Regions from separate parts of the Thermaerobacter subterraneus DSM 13965 genome, predicted to be linked through region 1. Evidence: predicted binding sites of a transcription regulator. Region 1 holds the regulator's gene; the other holds the start of a gene.
The links. The regulator LexA, encoded in region 1, represses DNA repair genes until DNA is damaged. The targets are predictions, from matches to a motif close to CNAACANNTGTTNG.
Positions count from the first base shown of each region.

Region 2: the regulator LexA is predicted to act here: its motif matches at 1,951-1,964, upstream of THESUDRAFT_RS14450 (Y-family DNA polymerase).

Region 1 is NZ_JH976536.1:178,195-181,397, forward strand. Features, by position in the region: gene THESUDRAFT_RS13760 (LysM peptidoglycan-binding domain-containing protein) at 819-1,001, opposite strand; gene lexA (transcriptional repressor LexA) at 1,661-2,266, shown strand; gene THESUDRAFT_RS11015 (DUF456 domain-containing protein) at 2,338-2,859, opposite strand; gene hflX (GTPase HflX) at 2,932-3,203, opposite strand, start outside.
Region 2 is NZ_JH976535.1:1,624,109-1,627,311, reverse strand. Features, by position in the region: gene THESUDRAFT_RS15005 (hypothetical protein) at 1-810, shown strand, start outside; gene THESUDRAFT_RS06765 (response regulator transcription factor) at 1,077-1,745, shown strand; gene THESUDRAFT_RS14450 (Y-family DNA polymerase) at 2,013-3,203, shown strand, end outside.

The DNA.
Region 1 (3,203 bases):
GCGGAGGGGGACCCGCCCTGGAGCGGGGGCCGGGCTCGCCGCCACACGGGTGGGGCCGCTCGGTCCGTAGGTGCCCCTTCGCGGCGGGCCCCGATTCCGGGCAACATGCTTGGGGGAACGCGGCCGGGTCCGCGTCACCCGGCGACGCCCGCCGTCCCCCGGCACCCTTCGGCTGGGGCGAATCCCTGCAGGCGGGTCGGCGACTTCCGCCTGCAGGGAGCCTCCTCGCCGCTCGTCACGGTCGAACCCGCCGCCGGGCTGGTCGTGTCGCGGGAGCGAGAGGGGCTGGGGGCCGTGGGGTGCCCCGTGCTTACTTAACTTACTTAACATAATGCCACTTATACGAAGTACAGGACGGCGTCCTGAAGCCAGGTCCCGGGGTCTCACCAGAACCCCGGTGTCCCGCTGCCCGCCGGCCCCCCAGCCCTGGCGGTGGCCACGGAAGGTGGTCGCTCATGGCTTCTCCAGAGAAATCTGCGAATCTGGACGAAGCGACCCAGAGCGGCGGTAAGCCTGCCCATCGCATCCACCGGCTGCGCTGCAACCGGTACCGGTTCCTCCGCCCAGGTACGGCTCCGCCGCAATGTGGCTGCCCGCTACCCGCCCGAAAAATCCCGATCGGCGGACGGTTGCATGCTCACCCGGTGTACCGCTGCCGAGCAGCGGGCCCGCAGGATGCCTTCCGGCAAACACAAGGAATGAATCGCTCACAAGACATCCGTAAGAAAAGGCCGGGAGGATGGCCGTATACCATGGGCGGTGCGGCGGCCGGCAGCGGGCCGCCCTGCACCGGATGTCTGGGGTCCGCGGTGCTCCGCCTACCGGAGAACCTCGGGTGGCAGGACCAGGACCATACCGGGCCGTAGTGCCGGGGATGTTAGGCCGTTGGCCTCCATCACGGCCGCCACCAGATCCCGGGGATCCCGGTCGCTGCGCCCATACCGCTCCACAATGGCCCAGATGCGATCGCCCCGCCGGACGACCACCTGGTTCCCCTGCAATAAGGCAGCCTCCCCAGCGCCATCGCCATTCGTGGTCGACGCTTGCGGTGACCTCCCGGCCCGTGCCGCCGGATCCGCGCCCCCTGGATGACGGGCCACCTTTTGAACCGGCGGCTTGGCCGCACCCTCGTCCGAAGCCACCGCCCGTGCCGGCCAGAGCCCGCCGCCCCAGGCTACGCCCAGGATCACCCCTGTCACAAGAACCAGCGCGGCCACGGTCCGCCCAGGCCGGCCCCATCGGTACCGGCGGCGCCTGAAAGCGCCCGCCGCCGGCCGGCCGCTTCGGCCCCTACCGTCGCCAAAGGGTCTGGCACCCCGGCACTGAACCCGTACTGCCACGGTCATCCCCCCGGTACCGAAACATGTGTTCGGGTCCCATCATACCATGGAACATCCGTTCGGTGTCAAGGGACAAAAATCTGGCGACGGTGCGTCCCATCATGCAGGAATTCCCACGCGGGGTCCGAACAACTGTTTGTGGAACCTGCTTTCGATCCGTACAATGGGTGCAGGGCGGGTGCAGGGCGGTCCGCCGGCGCCCGAAGCCGGCAGCGCCGGCGTCACGGCGCCAAGGTGGTGGAAAAGGCCGATCCACCGGGTTAGGAACCGGGGCGGCCTAAGCAGCGGGAAAAGGGCCCGCGGCGGTGGGAGGTGCCGACTTGGAAGAGCTGACCCGCAGGCAGCGGCAGATTCTCGATTACATCAAGGCGTCGATCCGCGAGCGAGGCTATCCCCCTTCGGTACGGGAAATCGGGGAAGCGGTGGGCCTGAAGAGCACATCCACCGTCCACACCTATCTGGCGAGGCTGGAGCGAAAGGGCTACATCCGCCGCGATCCCACCAAGCCGCGGGCCATCGAGGTCCTGGAGGAATCCGGCCTGCGGACGCGGACGGTGCCGGTCCCCCTGGTGGGGCAGGTGACCGCGGGCCAGCCGATCCTGGCGGTCGAGAACATCGAGGACGTCCTCCCCCTCCCGACGGAGCTGGTGCCCGAGGGGGAGGTGTTCGCCCTGCGCATCCGCGGCGACAGCATGATCGGGGCGGGCATCCTGGACGGTGACTACGTCATCGTCCGCCGGCAGGAAACGGCCGACAACGGGGACATCGTGGTCGCCCTGATCGACGATGAAGCGACGGTGAAGCGGTTCTACCGGGAGCGCGACGGCATCCGGTTGCAGCCGGAGAATCCGGCCATGGAACCCATCCGCGTGCGGACGGCCCGTATCCTCGGGAAGGTGGTGGCCCTTCTGCGCCGGATGATTTGAGACCGGGGTGATCAAGGCCGATTCAAGGCCAGGAATGCCCCGGACCGCGGCACCTGACCCGCGGCGCGGCCTCATGCGAGGACCCGTATCCAGAAGTAGACCGCCATGGCGAGGCCGATGAGCAGCTCAAGTGCCAGGCCGGCCACCAGTCCCACCGCTGTCGTCCAGCCGGTGGACAACGCCTGTTGCCATGTCCGGCCGCTGGCCAGTTCACCCACCACGGCCCCGGCCAGCGGCCCCAGCAAGATGCCCAGGGGGCCCAGGATGAAGGTGCCGGCCAGTCCACCTGCAATGGCACCCCAGAAGGCGGCCCGGCTGGCGCCGCGGCGCCGGGCCGCTGCCGGCCCCAGGCCGTATTCCAGGGCCATGCCGGCCACGGTGGCCGCCAACATGACCAGCAGGGCCGTGCCGGAGATTTCCCGAAAGCCCGTGGCGACCGCGTAACCGGCGATGGACAGGAAGACCAGCGGGATCCCCGGGAGCGCGGGGAGGACGGTTCCCACCAGGCCAGCGGCAATGCCGATGGACGCCAGCAGGGCGAGCCACCACGGGCCTCCTCCAGCCTCAGCCGCCATTCCCGGCAGGATCGGCATGATCCCTGATCCCTCCCGTCTGCGGCGCCGTTCCGCCCGTTGCAGCGGCCGGCCCGGCCCGCCACGCCCGGTTCAAGGCCGGCTCCCGTCCAGCCTCCTTGCACCATCTTCCGCGTCCCCGATCGCCGCGTCCTCGATGCGGCACCCGGCCCGCCGGAGCCGCCCGATCTCGGCCTGCGGCAGGAGGGCCACCAGGCTCCAGCCCGCCGGGACCGGTTCTTCCGCCAGGACGGGGCCCCCGGCATGAATCCGGGACCGCAGGTCGCTCCGGTGGTAGGGCACCTCCACCCGCACCCGGCGGCGATCCCGACCCAGCAGTTCCGCCACCGCAACCGCCAGCCGGT
Region 2 (3,203 bases), on a different contig from region 1:
GAAGCCGCGGCCGCCGGGGCCTGGGTGGCCCCGGCGGCCGCGGGGCCGGGGGGTGCCTGGCTGGCCGGGCTCTCCGCAGGCCTGGAGGGCGGCGTACCGGCCCCGGCCGCGGAGCCGGAGGGCCTGCCGCCGGCGGGTTCCTCCGCCGGGGAAGGGACCGCCGGGTTTCTCCAGGTGCCGGTCACCCACTATACCCTGGGGGCGGCCCGTCCCGATGCCCTGGGCCGCGTCCACGTGGCGGCGGCGGTCGACGTGGCCGGCCCGGCGGACGGCGGCGCGGAAGGGTACGCGGCCCGCCTGGTGCAGGACTTCTTCTGGCGCCGGCTGCTGGAAGGACCGCGCCTGGTCGGGGCGCCGGCCCGGGTGGTGCTGGAGGTGGCGGTCGCGGGAGATCGCCTGGTCTGGCGCCGGGACGGCGGCGCCTGGCAGCCGGGGCTGGGCCTGGCCGACCTGCCCTCGCGGGCGGCTCCCCCGGGGGGCCCGCCGGGGGTGGAGGTCGAGGTCTCCCGCGAGGGCTTCGGCCCGCTGGCCCTGGCCGGGGAGCGGGGCGTCCTGCTGGTGACCCGGGGACCCCGTCCCCTGGTGGCCCTCTGGCGCTGGTCCCTGGACGACCCGGCCGAGGAGCCCGGCCGGGACGTGCTGGTGCTGGACGTGCTCTACCACGCCCGCGGCCTGGGGTGGCAGGCCGGCGCCGCCGGACGGCGGGCGACCCTGATGGTGGAGGCCGAAGACGGGTCCCGCCTTCCCGTGGTGTACGACCTGGAGGCCGGCCGGCCGGCGGATATCGCGTCCCCGGGCGGCGGCGAGTGACCGCTGCCCACCGCCTGCCAGGGACTCGGGCCGCCAGGGCATCCGGGGTGCTCGCCACGGGCCTGGGGCCCCGGGCGTCCACCCGCATCCACCCTCTGCGGCCCGGCCGGTTCCGCCAGGCCGGGGATCCCGGCCGTTGCTCCCCGTGACGGCTTTCGCTACTTGGGCGCCTGCCGCCGGTCCCCCCTGCGGCCGACTTTCGTAGGATGGGATGACATCACCCGGGTGGCCCTGCAACCTGCCCGGGCAATGCAGGGGAGAGGCCGATGTTGAAGATCCTCGTTGCAACGGGCCGGCCGCTGGTCCGGGAAGGCCTGCAGCGCATCCTGGAGGGCGCCCCCGGGCTGCAGGTGGTGGGGCACGCCGCCGGACCTGAGCCGCTGCTCGACCGGGTGCGCGAGCTGGTCCCCGATGTGGTGCTGCTGGATTTGAGCCTGGCCGCCGGCGACGCGCGGGAGCTGGTGGGGCGGATCGGGCGCATGCCCGGTTCGCCCGTGGTGGTGGGCATCACGGACCGGGCCGACCCCCACGCGCTGCTGGGGCTGGTGCAGGCCGGTCTGGGCGGCTACCTGCTGGCCAACCGGGAAGCGGCCGGCCTGTCCGAGGCCATTCGCGCCTGCACGGCCGGGATCTTCGTGATCGATGCCGAGATCATGTCCGAGCTGGCCAGCGACTCGCCCCTCTACCGTTATGTTCCCGCCCCCGAAGAAGTGGAGCGGGCGCGGCTTTTGAGCCAGCGGGAGCTGGAGGTGCTGAGCCGCATCGCCCGCGGCAAGACCACCGCCCAGGTGGCTCGCGAGCTCTTCATCAGCCCCAAGACGGTGCGGAACCACCTGAGCCACATCATGCAGAAGCTGGGGGTGCGCGACCGGACCCAGGCGGTGCTGTTCGCCCTGCGGGTGGGACTGATCCGCCGCCACGACCTTCTGGGATAGTGCCGGACCGCGGTGGCGGGCGGTTCCGCCAGGCGAGGCGCGGAGGCCGGGATCTCCCGGCCTCCGCCTTTCTGGAGGCCGGCTTCCCCCGGGGGCGCTTGTCCCCGCTGCCGGTTGCCGGAGGATGCTCCAGAAATTTTCTCTTCAGGGCAGTCGTTCCTCTTGACGGCCGGTGTCGTCCCCTCCTACAATGGCCTCACCATGGGGAACACACGTTCGGTATCGATCCCGTGGATGGCTTATGCCCGCCTCGAGGGGGCGTGGGCGGTGGCGGCCGGCGTGCAGGACCGGCCGGCGGTGGTGGCCGACGGCCCGGTCGTGGCCGACGTGTCGCTGCCGGCCAGGGCGGCGGGCCTGCGCCCTGGCATCCGGGTCCAGAGCGCCCGGCGGCTCCTCGGCAGCCTGGAGGTGGTGCCGCGGGATGCCATCGACCCCATGGCGGCCCTGGAACCCTTCTATGAGGCGCTGCTGTCCCTCTCGCCCCGGGTGGAGCCGGTGGTTGACCAGCTGGCGGCCTTTTGCGAGCTGGATCCCCGGCAAACGGTGGACGGCGTGGTGGCCATCTTGCAGGCGGCAGGCCTGGGGCGCTACGGCCACCGCCTGGTGCTGGGCCTCGGCCACGGCCGGCTGGTGGCGCGGATGGCCGCCCGGGTGGCGGCGCGGTCCCCGACCGGCGGCGGCGCAGGGGCCACCGGCCGGCAAGCTTGCGGTTCCGGTCCCGCATCGTCCCGCACCGGCCCCTCACCGGTCACCCGGCCCCCGGCCGGCCCTGCAAAAGGGGCGGCCAGGGTTCCCCGGTTCCGGGATGGCAGCCGGCCGTGGCCCGGGAGAGGGGCGTGGCGGGATGCGGAGGCGATGGGCAGGGATGCAGCGGCGCAGCCGGGCCCGCAAGCCGGCTTCCCGGCGGGACGGGGCGGGGCGGCGGGCGGGCACCCGTCCCGTGCCCGGCCGCCCCGGGAAGCCTGTGGCGCAGCGGGGCTGGCGGTGGTCAGCTGCTGCGTTCCGCCCGGCCAGGAAGCGGGCTTTCTAGCCCCCCTGCCCGTGGCCGCCCTGCAGGAAGAGGTGCCGCCGGCGGCTCGCCGCCAGCTGCAGCGCCTGGGCCTGTACACCTTGGGGGATGTGGCCGCGGCGCCGCGGCAGGTGGTGGCCCGGGCGGTGGGCGACCAGGCTCCCCTCCTGCAGGCGTGGTGCCGGGGGGACGACCGCCGCCCTCTCAAGCCGGGCTACCCGCCGCCGGGGGTCACCGCCACCCTGACCGCGCCTCCCGAACTGGGGGAGGAGCTCCGCGCCGGCTGGTGGCCGGCCCAGCTGCCCCGCCTGGCCCGGGAGGTGGCCGCCCGGCTGGCCGCTGCCGGGCAGGCGGGCCGCCTGGTGATCCTGCAGGGGGAACGGTCCCGGGTGGGGCGCTACCTGCCCGTGGCCGCCGCCGGGCAGGACGTCCTGGCCCGCGCCGCCCTG